DNA from 4 places in the Arthrobacter sp. E70 genome. Region 3 is predicted to be linked to each of the others. Evidence: riboswitches for the same ligand, from Rfam matches in the RefSeq annotation. Region 3 holds a riboswitch; each other region holds the start of a gene.
The links. Region 3 has a riboswitch for thiamine pyrophosphate ahead of thiO (glycine oxidase ThiO). Riboswitches for the same ligand answer to the same signal wherever they lie in the genome.
Positions count from the first base shown of each region.

Region 1: linked by a shared signal. The riboswitch ahead of thiC (phosphomethylpyrimidine synthase ThiC) and the one ahead of thiO (glycine oxidase ThiO) in region 3 are both predicted to bind thiamine pyrophosphate.
Region 2: linked by a shared signal. The riboswitch ahead of thiD (bifunctional hydroxymethylpyrimidine kinase/phosphomethylpyrimidine kinase) and the one ahead of thiO (glycine oxidase ThiO) in region 3 are both predicted to bind thiamine pyrophosphate.
Region 4: linked by a shared signal. The riboswitch ahead of AC3IMC_RS00380 (ECF transporter S component) and the one ahead of thiO (glycine oxidase ThiO) in region 3 are both predicted to bind thiamine pyrophosphate.

Region 1 covers NZ_JBYQFR010000003.1:365,027-369,231, reverse strand. The annotation lists gene AC3IMC_RS05540 (hypothetical protein) at 1-67, opposite strand, end outside; gene AC3IMC_RS05535 (VOC family protein) at 174-1,049, opposite strand; gene AC3IMC_RS05530 (amidohydrolase family protein) at 1,149-2,231, opposite strand; TPP riboswitch at 2,325-2,432, shown strand; gene thiC (phosphomethylpyrimidine synthase ThiC) at 2,427-4,205, shown strand, end outside.
Region 2 covers NZ_JBYQFR010000002.1:333,638-337,842, forward strand. The annotation lists gene rpmA (50S ribosomal protein L27) at 1-10, opposite strand, end outside; gene rplU (50S ribosomal protein L21) at 72-380, opposite strand; gene thiD (bifunctional hydroxymethylpyrimidine kinase/phosphomethylpyrimidine kinase) at 643-2,154, opposite strand; TPP riboswitch at 2,162-2,259, opposite strand; gene AC3IMC_RS03580 (Rne/Rng family ribonuclease) at 2,426-4,205, opposite strand, start outside.
Region 3 covers NZ_JBYQFR010000003.1:30,154-34,358, reverse strand. The annotation lists gene AC3IMC_RS04085 (thiazole synthase) at 1-249, opposite strand, end outside; gene thiS (sulfur carrier protein ThiS) at 254-490, opposite strand; gene thiO (glycine oxidase ThiO) at 487-1,761, opposite strand; TPP riboswitch at 1,754-1,872, opposite strand; gene thiE (thiamine phosphate synthase) at 1,900-2,583, shown strand; gene AC3IMC_RS04065 (RNB domain-containing ribonuclease) at 2,623-4,095, shown strand; gene AC3IMC_RS04060 (MFS transporter) at 4,100-4,205, opposite strand, start outside.
Region 4 covers NZ_JBYQFR010000001.1:87,397-91,601, reverse strand. The annotation lists gene AC3IMC_RS00385 (ABC transporter ATP-binding protein) at 1-1,025, opposite strand, end outside; gene AC3IMC_RS00380 (ECF transporter S component) at 1,025-1,648, opposite strand; TPP riboswitch at 1,712-1,850, opposite strand; gene AC3IMC_RS00375 (heme-degrading domain-containing protein) at 1,938-2,480, shown strand; gene AC3IMC_RS00370 (GAF and ANTAR domain-containing protein) at 2,488-3,258, opposite strand; gene AC3IMC_RS00365 (iron-containing redox enzyme family protein) at 3,520-4,205, shown strand, end outside.

The DNA.
Region 1 (4,205 bases), 330 kb from region 3:
CGTCGAGGACGCCGGCGCGCTTCAGCGCTGCGTCATGGGTGGCGACAAAGATCTCGGTGAAGCCCATGGGATGTGCCCTTCTTCCGTCGGCAAAGCTGCGTTCCGGGCGCCTTTGGGCCCCGGGCGTACGGCATCAGCCTAGTAGTTGCGGGCGGCCGCGCGCACGCGCCGCCCTAGCGGACAGCCACCCGGAGCTTGTTGCGCCACGGATCCTCGAAGCGCAGTTCGGCGCCGGTGTGGTGCGCCGGCACCCCGGCGACCTTGAGGCGGTCAGCCAGCGCCCCGACGTCGTCCCCCGTGGGAACTTCAATGAGCACCTCGCCGAGGCCCAGCGTGTCCTTGCGCGGGCCGGCGCCGCGGCTGTTCCAGACGTTCATGGCCATGTGGTGGTGGTACCGGCCCGCGGAGACGAATAATGCCTGGCCGTGCCAGCCGGCGGTTTTTTCGAACCCGAGGGTTCCAACGTAGAAGTCCCGCGCGGTTTGGACGTCGCCCACCTGCAGGTGCACGTGTCCGACACCTGCGGCGGTGGTGCGCTGGCCTTCGAGCGCCTCCTCGGTGAGGTGCTGCTCGAGGTACCGCTGGGGCGGCAGCGCCAGGCTGTCCATAACGACGTCGGTTCCGTTCCAGGACCAGTTGCTGCGGGGCCTGTCCCAGTAGAGTTCGATGCCGTTACCTTCAGGATCGGTGAAGTAGAACGCTTCGCTGACGAGGTGGTCGGCGCTGCCGGTGAAGGCCCGCGGCTCGTACTGGGCGGCGGTGGCGATGGTGGCCGCGAGGGAGGCCTGGTCCTCGAACAGCAGCGCGGTGTGGAAGAGGCCGGCTTCACCCCTGCCGGGAAGGTTCAGCCCCGGTGCGGGGGCCAGATGCACCAGCGGCCTCTGCAGCCGGCCAAGGTAGATTCCCCCGTCCTGCTCCGCTACGACGTCGAGGCCGAGGGCGCGCTGGTAGTAGTCGGTCATGACCTTCATGTCGCCCACCTTGAGCATGACGGTGCCCATGGCGAGGTCGGCGGGAAGAAGGTCCTGGGCAGTTACTTCTGCGGTCATTGAATGCTCCCTGTGGTGTGGGCCCTCCGAATGAGATGGCCACCCATTAAAATTACTTGAAGCTTCAATTTATTCCAAGTGGTGCCCGGAGATTTCCGCTCAGCGGATGATGTGGCCGTCCAGCACGACGTGGGCCAGTGCCCCAATGGTTTCCGGGACTGCCCGCGGGTCCTCGCGGCACAGCACGACGTCGGCCCGGGCACCTTCGGAAATGTTGTCGGCGCCCAGCCAGGTGCGGGCCGACCAGCAGGCGGCGTCCAGGGCTGCGGCCATGGGCAGGCCCGCGGCGTGCAGGGCAGCGATTTCGTCGGCGATCCGGCCATGGCGGATCACGCTGCCGGCGTCAGTCCCGGCGAAAATCCGGACACCGGCTTCGTAGGCCTCCGCCACCCGTTCGGCGCGGCGTTCCCACAGGGCCCGCATATGGGCCGCGTAAAGCGGGAACTTGGGCTCGGCCTGGGCAGCAATGTCGGGGAACGTCGCGATATTGATGAGGGTGGGCACGATCGGTACGCCCTGCTCAACGAAGCGCGGCAGGTGGCGGGGAAGGAGTCCGGTGGCGTGCTCGATGCAGTCGATACCGGCGTCGAGCATTTGATCCAGCGTGTCCTCGGCAAAACAGTGCGCCGTCACCCTCGCGCCTTCGTCATGGGCCGCCTGCACGGCGTCGCGGACGACGGCGGCGGGAAAGGACGGCGCCAGGTCACCGATGCCCCGGTCAATCCAGTCCCCCACCAGCTTCACCCAGCCGTCGCCGTCGCGCGCCTGCTTGCGCACCGCCTCGACGAGGCCTTCAGGCTCGACCTCCTCGGCGAAGCCCCGGAGGTAACGCCGGGTCCGCGCCACATGCCGGCCGGCACGAATGAGGACCGGAAAGTCCCGGCCGCCCTGCATCCAGCGGGTGTCGGCCGGGGAGCCGGCATCACGTACCAGCAGGGTGCCGGCGTTAAGGTCTGCCATTGCCTGCTCTTCTGCGGTAGCGGTATCCACCGGGCCGTCCGGGCCCAGTCCAATGTGGCAGTGGGCGTCCGCGAATCCGGGCAGCACCCAGCCGTCGAGAACCCGGTCAGGCGGTACTGCCGGCCGGCTGAAGGTAAGCCTGCCGTCCACGGACCAGAGTCCGTTCCGGACGGTGTCCGGACCTGTCAGGACGGGGCCCCGAAGTTCGATGACTTGTGGCATTCGGATGTCCTTTCGCTGCCCGCACAGGGTAGCACCGCCCGAATGTTACAAGGCCCGCCGCGTTTGTCCCTGCGGGGCGTGTGGTAGCTTCGTTCCTGACCACACGGGTGCCCCTGCAGGGGCTGAGATCGGGCTGACGCAGCCTGCGACCGTTGAACCTGTCCGGGTAATGCCGGCGAAGGAAGTGAGTATTCCTTGAGTACACAAAATGCCCAGTTGAACCCTGCCCAAAGCCAGGCGGAAGCCTCCCGTCCGGCCCCAGAAGCGGCTCCCGTGACCCAGTCCCTGAAATCGCACTCGCTGGCGTTCATCGAAGACACGGGGAACGGGATCCGCGTTCCGGTGACGGAAATTGCTCTGGAGGACTCGCCGAACGGCCAGCCGAACGCGCCCTTCCGGACCTACCGGACGGCGGGGCCCGGCAGTGACCCGGTACGCGGCCTGCAGCCCTTCCGGGAGCAGTGGATTGCTGAGCGCGGGGACACCGAGGCCTACAGCGGCAGGGAGCGGAACCTGCTCGACGACGGCCGCTCGGCGATGCGCCGCGGCGCCGCCTCTGCGGAATGGAAGGGCGCGCAGCCGGTGCCCCGCCGTGCCGTCGAAGGCCGGACGGTGACACAGATGCACTATGCCCGGAAGGGCATCATCACCCCCGAAATGCGCTTCGTCGCCCTGCGCGAGAACTGCGACGTCGAGCTGGTCCGGAGCGAGGTGGCGGCTGGCCGGGCCATCATCCCCAGCAACATCAACCACCCGGAATCCGAGCCGATGATCATCGGCAAGGCCTTCCTGGTGAAGATTAACGCCAACATCGGCAACTCGGCAGTCACCAGTTCCATCGCCGAAGAGGTGGACAAGCTGCAGTGGGCCACCCAGTGGGGTGCGGACACCGTCATGGACCTCTCCACCGGTGACGACATCCACACCACGAGGGAGTGGATCATCCGCAACTCCCCCGTACCGATCGGCACCGTGCCCATCTACCAGGCCCTGGAAAAGGTGAACGGCGAGGCCAACGCCCTGACCTGGGAGATTTTCCGCGACACCGTCATCGAGCAGTGCGAGCAGGGCGTGGACTACATGACCATCCACGCCGGAGTGCTGCTGCGGTACGTGCCGCTGACCGCCAACCGCGTCACCGGCATCGTCTCGCGCGGCGGCTCCATCATGGCGGGCTGGTGCCTGGCACACCACCAGGAGAACTTCCTCTACACCCACTTCGACGAGCTGTGCGAAATTTTCGCCAAGTACGACGTCGCGTTCTCCCTGGGCGACGGCCTGCGCCCCGGTTCCACCGCGGACGCCAATGACGCCGCCCAGTTCGCGGAGCTGGATACGCTGGCCGAGCTCACGCAGCGCGCCTGGGAATACGACGTACAGGTGATGGTGGAAGGCCCTGGCCACATTCCCTTCCACCTGGTCCGGGAAAACGTCGAACGCCAGCAGGAACTCTGCAAGGGCGCGCCCTTCTACACCCTGGGACCGCTCGTCACCGATGTTGCCCCTGGCTACGACCACATCACCTCTGCCATCGGTGCGACGGAAATCGCCCGGTACGGCACGGCGATGCTCTGCTACGTCACCCCGAAGGAACACTTGGGCCTGCCGAACAAGGACGATGTGAAGACCGGCGTGATCACCTACAAGATCGCGGCCCACGCCGCAGACCTGGCCAAGGGGCACCCCGGCGCGCACGAACGCGATGACGCCGTGTCCAAGGCCCGCTTCGAGTTCCGGTGGCGGGACCAGTTCGCGCTGTCCCTGGACCCGGAGACCGCCGAGGCGTTCCACGATGAAACTCTTCCGGCAGAACCGGCCAAGACGGCCCACTTCTGTTCGATGTGTGGTCCGAAGTTCTGCTCGATGCGGATCAGCCAGGATATCCGGGACGAGTACGGGTCAGCCGACTCGCAGGCGGCGCTGGCTGAAATGGCGTCCGGGATGCGCGAAAAGAGCCAGGAATTCCTTGCGGCC
Region 2 (4,205 bases), on a different contig from region 3:
TATGTGCCATCTGAAATGCCTGCCTTTAAATTCTGGGGAATCTGTTGAAATACCTGAACAGTAACCGAAGGTTACTTGATGCCGGTGATCTTGACCTTGGTCAGTTCCTGGCGGTGACCCTGGCGCTTCTTGTAGCCGGTCTTGTTCTTGAACTTCTGGATGACAATCTTCGGACCGCGGAGGTCCTGGAGGATTTCAGCCGTAACAGTAACCTTGGCCAGGTCGGCGGCGGCGGAGGTGACCTTGTCACCGTCAACCAGGAGCAGGGCGGGCAGCTCAATGGTGCTGCCGGCTCCACCGGCGACGCGGTTCAGGGTAACGAAGTCTCCAACGGAAACCTTCTCTTGGCGGCCGCCTGCGCGGACAATCGCGTACACCACTTGGGAACTCACTTCTCTCGACGTTTATAACAAAATTGCGTGCGGTACCGGCTGAATAAGCCTGGCTTCTCGCTGTGCCTCAACGCCGTGGGGTCAGAAACCCAAGTGTTGGCGTAAGCACCGAAGATCAAGAATACGCTAGGTTCGTCTCCGGCCGCAAATGAGGCTGGTTCCGGCGGGTGGGTTGTGATAGTAACCACAAGCCCACGGCAACGCCGTCACCGTGCCGTTCCATGATACCGGCGCCGGGGCCGGCGGAGTGTCAGGAATAAAGGCGCGGCGCGTCGAAGAAGTCCACTTCAAGCCGGCAGGACTGCCTGAAGGCCGTAAGCATCGCGTCCCGCTCGTGGTCCGGGGCCGCCCTGCCGGCCGCATCCACGATCGCGATGGCCTGACGGGTGGCTTCGGCGAAGGCCTCGTCGGCGTAAGTGCGCAGCCAGTACGCATAGGGGTGCCCGTCGGGCTCCCCTGCTGCAAGGAACTGCGCGTGCAGCTTTTCGCCCACCTCGGCGTAGAGCCAGAAGCAGGGCAGGACGGCAGCAGCCAGCACCGCGTAGCTGCCCGACGCCGACGCAGCGGTGAGGTGGTCAACGTAGGACTTGGTCACGGGGCCGAGTCCGTCCTGCGTCGGGCGGGTGCTGAGCCACGACCGGTGCAGTTCCGATTCCACTTCGAGGCACTGCCGGGCCGATCCCGCCCAGAACAACTGCTCTGCCTCGGAAGGTGCCAGTGCACTGGCCCGCGCAAGGACCCGCGAGTAGCCGTTCAGGTACACCGCGTCCTGGGCGAGGTAATAGGCGAACTCCTTTTCGGGAAGGTGGCCGCCGGCAAGGCCGCGGATGAATTCGAGCCCATAGATCTCTGCCAGGTACTGTTCGGATTCCGCCCACAGCCGGGCAGCGAAGCCGCCCTCCGGCAACGCGGGCCGGACGTGGTGGAAGTGGTGGACCGGACCGTTCCCCTGGCCAACGTCCAACTGTCCCGAGTTTTCGAGTGCCCCGGCCAGCCACGGCTTGACCGTCCGCAGGGATGCTTCCCAGTCCCCCAGGCGCGCCTGCACGGTGGCCATCGCGGATGACAGCGAGCAGCCCGTCCCGTGGCTGTTGCGGGTGGGCACCCGGTCCCCAGGCACCTCCACCACTTCGCTGGAGAGCTCGCCGGAGGTGTTGACCAGCGCGTCAGGGCACGCCGTTCCCCCCAGGTGCCCGCCCTTCACCAGGACCGTTGCACCGGTTGCCTCCGCGAGGCGCCGGCCCTGGTCCAGGGCTGCCTCCCACGTTTGCGCCTGCTCCCCGTCCACCAGCATGGCAAGTTCAGGCAGGTTCGGGGTGATGAGGTGTGCAACGGGCAGCAGTTCCCGGACCGCAGCTTCTGCGGATTCCTTCAGCAGGCGGTCACCGCTGGTGGCCACCATCACCGGGTCAAGGACCACGACGGCGGGACGCACCTTGGCGAGCCATTCGCGGACGGTGCGGATGACGGCGTCGTCACCCAGCATGCCAATCTTCACTGCGTCGATGCAGATGTCGTCACTGACCGCATCCAGCTGCTGGGCAAGGAAGGCGGCAGGCGGAACGTGGACAGCCTGGACGCCGCGGGTGTTCTGGGCGGTCAGGGCGGTGATGGCCGCCATGCCGTACCCGCCGTGCGCGGCGATGCTCTTGAGGTCGGCCTGGATGCCGGCGCCGCCGGAGGGGTCCGATCCCGCGATGGAGAGTACCCGGGGAACAGCGCGGCCCACGGTGGAGGCAAGGGTGGCAGGGGGCAGGGGCAAGGAAAGGGTGGAAGACAACAGACATCCCTTCGCCGGTACTAGCCGGACAGGTTCAACGGGTGTGGATCTCAGCCGGCCCTGTGCGCGGCACCCCGTGTCGGTTCCCCAGCCTAGCTGGCGGGTGGCACCCGAAGGAAAGGTGACAGCCTTCCGGATGCGGGAAGTCCCCGCCGCGTGGACAACTCCCCCTGCATTTCGCGGGGGAATTGTCCACACAACGGGGACCTCCGGCATGGCCTGACGGCCGTGGTGCGCTGAGAACCCGGAGCGCTTAGAGTTCCGAGGCGGGGACTCCGACGCCAAGGATGATGGGCTCCTCGCTGGCCTTGCCGGGCTCCGCTGTGACCGCCGGGGCCTTCGTCGTTTCCGGAGCCTTGGCCTCGTGCGAGTGCCCTCCGGCGGACGCGGGCGCGTTCTCGTGGTGCTGGACCGTGGTCTCGTTGGCGGCACCCTGGGCACGGCTGGCACCGCGGTGGCGCCGCGGCCGGCGCTGGCGGGACTGGTCCGTCGCCGCCTGTTCCGTTCCGGGTACGGCGGCGGCAGGCTCGGGTTCCCGCACCACGTCCGCAGGCTTGGCTTCCTGTGCTTCCACGGGCTGGGCCGCTGCAGTTTCCGCCGCAGGAGCCGGCTGCCCGAGGTGCGCGAACGCTTCCGCGAGCCGGTCCAGGGTGAAGGCGGGCTGCGCCTGCTGCTCCCCCGCGTGCTCAACGAACGGCAGGGGCACCGTCTCGCCGCCGAAGGTGAGGACGGCAGCGGGCCGGGTGCCGGCGTCGTGCTTGTCCGCTTCAGCCGGGGCAGGCTGCTGCACCACCGGCGGTGCGGGCGGCGCCTGGCGGGCGGCCGCGACCTCGTCGTCGTGCAGGTGGGCTGCATGGGCGGCTGCGGCGATGTTCGCCAGGGCGAGCCTTGTGGCTTCCGCCTTGGCGTGCCGCTCGGCGTCGGCGGGGTCCGGCTGGACAGTGTGCACATGGACGGCGGGTGCCGGGGCCGGCTCCGGCTGCTGGCCGCCGCGTCCGCGCCGCCGCTTGCGCTCGGAACGTCCGGCGGGCTGGCTGTTGTCGGTCCGCTGGCCTTCGTTCCGGGAGGCTTCCACCCGGCCCTCGGGCCGGTTGTCTGACCGCTGCACATGGTGCTCAGCCGCGACGATGTTGGCGCGGCGGTGCTCCACAGGATCATCGTGGGTGACCACGCCGCGGCCGGCACACGCTTCGCACTGCTCGCCGAAGACTTCGAGCAGCCCGGTACCCATGCGCTTGCGGGTCATCTGGACCAGGCCCAATGACGTGACCTCGGCAACCTGGTGCTTGGTGCGGTCCCGGCCCAGGCATTCCACCAGGCGGCGCAGGACCAGGTCGCGGTTGGATTCCAGGACCATGTCGATGAAGTCGATGACGATGATGCCGCCGATGTCGCGCAGGCGGAGCTGGCGCACCACTTCCTCGGCTGCCTCGAGGTTGTTCTTGGTGACAGTCTCTTCGAGGTTGCCGCCGCTGCCGGTGAACTTGCCGGTGTTGACGTCCACCACGGTCATGGCTTCGGTCCGGTCGATCACCAGCGAGCCGCCGGAGGGCAGGAAGACCTTGCGCTCCAGGGCTTTGTGGATCTGCTCGTCGATCCGCCAGGCCGAGAAGATGTCCTGGTCTTTGGTCCACTTCTCCAGGCGCCCCACCAGGTCCGGTGCCACGTAAGTGACGTAGGCCTCGATGGTGTCCCAGGCCTCCTCACCGGACACGATGAGCTTGGAGAAGTCCTCGTTGAAGACGTCGCGGACCACCTTGATGGTGAGGTCCGGTTCGCCGTAGAGCAGTTCCGGGGCAAGGATCTTGGTGGACTTCGACTGGCTTTCGATGCCCTCCCACTGCGCCCGCAACCGGTTGATGTCGTGCGTCAGCTCTTCCTCCGACGCACCTTCGGCCGCGGTGCGGACAATGACGCCGGCCTGCTCCGGGAGGCGGTCCTTGAGGATGCGCTTGAGCCGGTTGCGTTCGACGTCGGGCAGCTTGCGGGAAATGCCCGTCATGGAACCGCCGGGAACGTAGACCAGGTAACGG
Region 3 (4,205 bases):
GGGCAGCACCCGGATGTTGTGGTCCACGAGCAGCTGGAACAGCGAGCCGGTCTCAGCAGTTGAGTAGCGCCGCATCGCCACTGTTGTCAGGGCGGTCCCGGACGCCAGCAGTGCGGCGCCGAGGCCGTCCAGGCTCGGCGCGCCGCCGGTGCCCATGATCAGCCGGGACGCCAGTTCAACGCCGTCGATCACCAGGGCGTCGCCCGGACCGGCCTGGCCGGCGGGGTTGATGGTGCTGGTTTCGGTCATGGTGTCAGCCTCCCTGTACTGCGGTCACGAGTTCGATGTCGTCGCCGTCTGCGAGCGCCGTGGCGAACCATTGGCTGCGGGGCACCACCTGGGCATTATGCGCGACGGCGACACCCAGCTTCCTGCCATCGGTCGCCTGGCCGTCGGCCGCGAGCGGACGGCCGGTGACCTGGCTGACGAGCACGGTGATGGAAGCGCCGTCCGCTACGGTGTGCGGGTTTCCGTTGAGGATGATGTTCATGCTGTCTCCTTGATGTGGGTGCCAGCGGCCGCCAGTGGCCGCGAGAACCGGTCCGGACTGAACGGCGACCAGCGGGGATCGGCGGTGCCGTCCAGAAGGTCCCGGCAGATGGCCGCTGCCGCGGGGGTGAGCAGGACGCCGTGGCGGAAGAATCCGGTGGCGATAATGAGGCCGGGAATGGGCGCACCGGACCCGTCGGGCACAGGCACCCGACCCAGCAGCGGGGCGTTGTCCGGCGTTCCGGGACGGGCACGGGCTGTGCATTCGAGCAGTTCCAGTTCGGCGACGGCCGGCACCAGCGCCTGGGCGTCCCGGAGCAGTTGGTACACGCCGCCGGCGCTCACGGCGTCGGAGAGCGCATCCTCCCGCTGGGTGGCTCCAATCACCACGGTTCCGTCCTGGCGCGGAACGATATATACGGGAAGCCCGTGGACCATGCCCCGCACCGTCGAGGTCACCAGCGGCCGGAGGTGCTGGGGGACGGCGAGGCGGAGGATGTCCCCGTGCACGGGGCGGAGGGGCAGGCGCAGCCCATCGGGCAGTCCCCCGAGTCCAGGAGCCTGCAGACCGTTGGCCACCACCGTTTCGGTGGCACGGATGGTGCCGCCGCCTGCAAGGCGGACCCCGGCAACCGTTCCGCCTTCCCACAGCAGCCCGGCGGCCCGGTCCTGCACCGCAAAGCCGTCGGCGGCTCCGTCAACCGCAAGTTCGGGGGTCCGGCCAGCGGCACCGGCAAGGGCCAGCCGGAGGGAGGCCACAAGCCGCCGCGGATCCACCTGGTGGTCGGCCGGGGTGTCCAAGGCGCAGGAAATGCCGGGGCTGAGCAGGGGCTCGCGCCGGCGCGCCTCGCGCACGGTAAGGGGTTCCACTTCCAGGCCGTTGGCCCGCTGCACCCCGCGCAGGTCCATCAGCGCCGCGCGGTCGGCGGCGTCGGCACCCACGGCGAGGGTCGGCGTCGTCAGGTATCCGGAATCCGCACCCGTTGCGGCGGCAACGCCGGCAGCGAAGCCTGGCCACAGCGATGATGACTCGAGCATGAGTTCCAGGAGGTCCTCCTCCTGGTAGTGCAGTTCGCTCACCGGTGCCAGCATGCCCGCAGCGGCCCAGCTGGCGCCGCTTCCCGGTGCGTCATCCACCAGTACCACCGACCGCCCGGAGCGCTGCGCCTCCCAGGCGATGCCGTGCCCCACTACTCCCCCGCCGATGACGGCAACGCCGGCATGGATGTGGGGATCTTCGGACCCGGATGAATTGTTGTGGGAAATGCCCATCTGTTTCCTTCCCTACGCCGGCATTAACCGGATCAGGTCAAGCGGTCGGCTCTGACGCCCTCTCAGCCCGGCGCTTTATGACAGCTGCCGCAGGCTCCCGCAGTACCTGCCCAGTTTAGAGGAACTAGGCTTGCACGCATGAATCAGTCCCCCTCATTAATTCCTGCCCTCGACACCGCCCGCCTGTACCTCTGCACGGACGCGCGCCGGGACCGCGGCGACTTCGCGGAGTTCGTGGACGCCGCGTTTGCCGGCGGTGTGGACATCATCCAGCTGCGTGACAAGGGCATCGAAGCCGCGGAGGAACTGGACCTCCTGGCGGTGCTGAAGGAGGCCGCACTGCGGCACGGCAGGCTGTGGGCGGTGAACGACCGGGCGGACATCGCGGTGCTGTCCGGGGCGCCGGTGTTCCATATCGGCCAAAAGGACCTTCCGCTAGCCGCTGCCCGCACCCTGGTCAACGGCAACGCCGCCATCGGGCTCTCCAGCCACACCCCCGGCCAGGTGGACGCCGCCCTCGCCGCCACGGGCGGCCCTTCGGGCCTGGACTACTTCTGCGTTGGCCCGATCTGGGCCACGCCCACCAAACCCGGCCGGGCCGCCGTCGGCCCTGACCTGGTGAAGTACGCCGCCCAAGCCTCAGGCGACGCCGGGGACCCGGTGCCTTGGTTCGCCATTGGGGGCATCGACCACGGCAACGTGCACCAGGTGGTGGAAGCCGGCGCCCGCAGGATCGTCGTGGTCCGCGCGATCACGGAGGCTGCCGATCCTGCCGCCGCAGCGGCCGCCCTGCTCGACGCGCTGGACAGCGCCACGTCCTGAGCCTGCGCTATCGGCGTACTTGGAGATACGCTGAGTTTTGTGTCACACCATCGGCTCGCCCCCAACGTCCACGACCACAAGAATGCCCTTGAGGAAGCGTTGGGTGCGCTCCGGACGGAACTGGAGCTGCCCGGCCCGTACCCGGCAGAAGCCGTCGAAGACGCCGAAGCAGCGGTGGCGTCGCTGCAGCTGCCCTCCTACGACCTGACCGGCGTCGAATTCGTGACCATCGACCCGGCCTCGTCCACGGACCTGGACCAGGCGGTGTTCATCGAACAGGAGGGCACCGGCTACCGGGTGCTGTATGCGATCGCGGACGTGCCGGCATTCGTTGCCCCGGGGGGTCCGCTCGATGCCGAGACGCGCCGCCGGGGCCAGACCTTCTATGCGCCGGACGGCCGCATCCCGCTCCATCCGGAGGTCATCAGCGAGGGGGCCGGCAGCCTGCTGCCCGGCCAGGAATGCTCCGCTTTCGTCTGGCATTTCGTGCTCGACGGCGACGCCGAGGTTTCCTCCGTCGGCGTCAGGCGTGCGCGGGTCCGCAGCCGCGAGAAGCTCAGTTACAAAGGTGCGCAGGCAGCCCTCGACGACGGCAACGCCCACCCCGTGCTGCACCTGCTCCGCGAGGTGGGCCTCAAGCGGGTCCAACTCGAGCGGGCACGCAATGGCGCCAGCCTGAACATGCCGGAGCAGGAGATCGTCCAGTTGCCCGACGGCGGCTTCCGGATTGACGCCGTCCCGCAGCTTCCCGTCGAGGACTGGAATGCGCAGATTTCGCTGATGACCGGCATGGCCGCGGCGCAGATGATGCTTGCCGGCAAGGTGGGCATCCTGCGCACCATGCCCGCGCCGGATGAGCGGTCCCTGCGGCACTTCCGGCTGCAAACCGAGGTGCTGGGCAGGCCGTGGGATGGGGAAATGAGCTACGGCGAGTACCTGCGGTCCCTGGACCCCAGGGACCCGCGCCAACTGGCCATCATGCATTCGGCCGGCATGCTGTTCCGGGGTGCCTCCTATACCGCCTTCGACGGGACCGTCCCGGAAGACGCCGTCCAGTCCGCGATTGGTGCCGCATATGCCCACACCACCGCCCCGTTGCGCCGTCTGGTGGACCGCTTTGTGCTGGTGATTTGTGAGGCGTTGAGCAACGGCGGGGATGTGCCCGCCTGGGCCCGTGAGGCCCTTCCGCTGTTGCCGGGGATCATGGCAGGTTCAGACCAGCTGGCGTCACGGATGGAGCGGCTGGCCCTGGACACGGTGGAGGCCGCGCTCCTGGTGAACCACATCGGGCAGGAGTTCGATGCCATCGTGATCTCCGGCTCCAAGCCGCAAAACGGGAACGGCAACGGGAAGGGCGGGAACGGCAACGGCAGTTCGGGGATCATCCAGGTTGCTGAGCCGGCGGTGACCGCCCGCTGCGCCGGCGAGCTGGAGTCAGGGACCAAGGTCCGGGTCCGGCTGCTGGCTTCGGACATCACGGCGCGGCAGGTCCACTTCGAACTCGTTCCCTAGGCGGTCAGCTGCCACCGTGGTGGTCGGTACCGCGCATGCGCACTGCGACCACCATGCCGGACGCAGCGGTAAGGAGGGCGACGGCGGCAGTGGCGGCGGGTATCCCGAAG
Region 4 (4,205 bases), on a different contig from region 3:
GCGAAGGTCGATTTTCCGGCTCCGTTGGGCCCGGTGATGGCGAGTGCCTGCCCCGCCCGGACCTGCGCGGTGAGGCCTTCCTGGACCGGGGCCGGCGCTACCTTCCGGAAGCCGCGGCGGCCCGGACGCTCCCGGGAAACGGCGAGCCGCTCGGCCGCCAGCAGCAGGTTGCCCGTCCCGGCGGCCGGAACCTCGGCACGGCTTCGTGTTGCCGGCACGTAACCGGGCACCCAGACGCCTGCGGCGGCGAGCATGGTCCGGGCCTCGGCCAGCACGCGGTCCGGCGGCCCGTCCAGGAGTACGGCATCGTCAGTGGCGGAGCCCGGCTGCAGGACCACGATCCGGTCCACGACGTCCTTCCACACGGACACCCGGTGCTCCACCACCACCAGCGTGGCACCGGTCTTGTCCAGGCAGCGCGCGACGGCGTCGCGGACTTCCAGCACTCCGTCCGGGTCCAGGTTGGCGGTGGGTTCGTCCAGCAGGATCAGTCCGGGGCGCATGGCGAGGATGCCGGCCAGCGCCAGGCGCTGCTTCTGCCCGCCGGACAGGGCCGACGTGGGGTGGTCCAGCGAAAGGTGGGCGAGCCCGACGTCGTCCAGCGCCTCGTGCACCCGCGGCCAGATGGCATCGCGGGGCACCGCGAGGTTCTCGGCGCCGAAGGCGACGTCGTCGCCCACCCGTGACAGGACCACCTGCGTCTCCGGGTCCTGCTGCATCAGCCCGGCATGGCCGCGCCGGGCGCGCGGGGATTCTCCGTCGACCAGCAGCGAACCCGATTCGTCGGCATCCCCGGCCTCGCCGTCGTCGTTCACGTCCCCCAGCACCCCCGCGAGGGCATGCAGGAGCGTGGATTTCCCGGCGCCAGAGGGACCCAGCAGGAGCACGCGCTCCCCCGGGCTGATGTCAAGGTTGAGGGCGTTGACGGCAGGCTTGGACCTGCCGGCATGCCGCCAGCCCCAGCCGCGGGCTGTGACGGCGGCAGGCCGGGCGGGAGCCGAGGCGTCCCCGTAAGCGGCGGGCATCAGGAGAAAACGGGCTCCGTGGCGGCCTTGCGCGAGGCGAAGGAGCTCAGGACGCCCGTGCGGGCCAAACCGCGGGTGGCGATCCAGGACAGCGCGCCGGCAATGATGGCTCCGGAAACCATGCAGAAGAGGATGTAGGCCAGCTTGTCCGCGCCGGAGTAGGCGATGTTCCAGCCCCACGGTGCGAAGGAGTCGTTCAGGCCGCAGAAGAGGCCTGATGCCGCACCGGCCAGCAGGGACACGGGCAGGTTGAACTTGCGGTACACGAAGATCGCGAAGATGATCTCCGCGCCCAGGCCCTGGACGAAGCCGGAGAACAGGACGGACGTGCCGTACTGGGAACCCATGAGGAGTTCACCGGTAGCTGCCACGGTCTCGCAGAACAGCGCCGCCCCGGGCTTGCGGATGATCAGCATCCCCAGGACACCGGGGATCATCCAGCCGCCGGCGATGAGGCCGGTCAGGGGCGGGTAGGCCGCGTTCATCGGCACGGATACTGCGGCCGCGCCCTGGGACCAGGCCCAGAAAATGACGCCGCCGGCGATGGCGACGAGGGCCGCCACCACAATGTCCACGACGCGCCAGGACTTGCTGGTGGTCTTCTTGATTGCTGCTGTGCTCATGTGATCCTCCTGGGTAACAGGAGGGGAAAGCGCGGCAATGCGGCGTTGACTGCCGTTGCCAATCACTTCGAGAACTCGACTCCCTTGCGCCGGTACTAACCGGATCAGGTTCGAGGGTCTGCGGCGGTCCGCACTCTCAGCGCCCACCTGCGGTTCCCGGCCTGGCCAGGATGCCGACGGCGGCGCTCCCCTGTCGTTGTAAATGGTGGTTTTGGTTCAAATTAGGCGTGTATTTCAGCCCTTGCGGGCGTGGTCAAGTTTACACCTGGCGAGGGGTAGATTGTGGGGCATGAGTGCCAATCCGCCGCATGTGACCGAGTTCGATCCGGATTCCCTCGACACGCAGCCCGAGGGTTCCCTGGAAGCCCTGATCGCCCGCGTCGAGGCGGAGGTCAGGGAGCTGCAGTTCCCGGGGTTTTCCCCGGATGACGCCCTGAACCTTGGCCTGCTCCTCGTGGAACTGGGCAAGGAGCGGGGCCTTCCCATCGCCATCGACATCACCAAGGGCGAGCAAGTCCTGTTCCATGTTGCACTGCCGGGCGCCACGCCTGACAACGGCTACTGGGTCCGCGCCAAGCAGCGCACCGCCGCACGGTACGAGGTGCCGTCCCTCCTGGTGGGCCTGCGGGGCCGGCTGGGCGGGGGCCGGATCGAAGACCATGCCTGGTTCGACCAGTCCCGCTACGCCGCGCACGGGGGCGCCTTCCCCATTGTCGTTACGGGAGTGGGAGCGGTGGCCACCGTCACCGTGTCCGGGCTGCCCCAGGTGCAGGACCACGACCTGGTGGTGGAAGCCCTCCGGGACGTCCTCGGCTCGGCGCTGGAGGTGTAGCTGCCGCTCATTCGTCGAAGTGCGTGGTAACCCCGCCGCCGGCCCCCACGGATTCGACGATGGACTGGGCCAGCTCCCGCAGCTTGATGTTCCGGGCGTTGGAAGCGGCCTTCATGATTTCCATGGCCGCCGCCTGGCTGCACCGGTTCTGGGCCATGATGATGCCGGCGGCGAGGTCGATGGCGGTCCTGGATTGCATGGCCAGTGCCATGTCGTTGCGGGCGTCGTTGAGTTGGGCAATCTTCAGCGCAAGCCGAAGTGACTTCGACGCCTGGGCGGCGAACGCCTCCGCGCGGCTGATGTGCGGGCCGCTGAAGGCATCGCTGCGCGACGCGTACAGGTTCAGGGCCGCCCGGGTTGTGTCATCCACCAGCAACGGCACCGACAGGATGGACCGGATGCCCTGCCCCGCTGCCGCGGCGACGTAACCGGGCCACCGGTGCTCCCGCGCGGTGTCGGGCACCAGGATGCTCCGCATCTCCCCCATGGCCGTCAGGCACGGTCCCTCGCGGAAGGTGTTCTGCAGTTCGTCCATCTCCTTGGCGGTGGGGTCGCTGCTGGCCACCGTGGTGGCCTTCTTCCGCCGGAACAGGGTCACGCCGCAGACAGCGGGCACGAACGGGGCGGCTGAAAGGCCCTCGGCTGCTACCGTGGCCAGTTCGTTGAGGAAGACTCCGACGTCCGGGCTGTCCAGCACCAGATCCTGCAGGTCCTGCAGGTCCTGGAAATACTGGGACAGTTGCAGGGGGTGTTCAGGGGCGAGGGATTCTTGAACCATGGCGTTGCTCCGGCTGGACTGGTCGCCACCGGAAGCATACGGAGGGACGGGGATGCCGCTTCCTGCCAAACGGTTCTGCGTTCCACCCTAACCCGTTACCGGCCCGCATCCGGCGCGCCCTGGTTCTGCGTAGCATTAATTACTAAGCCATGCTTACTATGTTCCTCCCGGGTTTCGAGGAGGACAGGGCATGCCAGCACCGCGCACCGGCGCCCCCGTGGTTGTTCCCGGCATCGGCGCGGCAGAAGACCAAGGAGCACCATGAGAATCCCGGACACCAGAGGACCCATCAGCAGCGCCCTGTTCAAAATCCTGGTGCAGGCGCCGGCTTCTTCCGCGGCTGACCTGGACGCACTGGAGGCCCTGGTGGCGGCACAGCTGGCCCGGGCCGGGGACATCATCGGCCACGAGGACATCCAGCTCTCCCTCTTCAGCCTCTACGAACTGCACTACTCAGGCCTTGACGGCGTCGCCGACGACTGGGAGTGGGAGCCGGGACTGATCCGGATCCGGCGGATGATCGAGGAGCCCTTCGAAAAGGCGCTCCGCCAGGCCGCGCGGAAGATCGCCGGGAAACACGGCCTTCCTGCCACCGGCGCCTTCCCCGGGGACGGCCCGTCCAGCGACGGCTTGGCCAGCGACGACGTCGCCAATATCCTCTTCGACCTGGCCGCCAGCGACACCGGCCCCAGTGTCTCGCGCTACGTGGCCAGGAAGGCTTCGCTGGAGCAGCTGAAGGAGTTCCTGGTCCACAAATCGGTGTACCAGCTGAAGGAAGCCGATCCGCATACCTGGGCCATTCCCCGCCTCAGCGGCCGGGCCAAGGCGGCGCTCGTGGAAATCCAGGCGGACGAGTACGGGGGCGGCCGGCCCGAACGGATGCACAGTGCCCTGTTCGCCCGCACCATGCGCGGCCTCGGGCTGGATGACCGCTATGGCGCCTACTT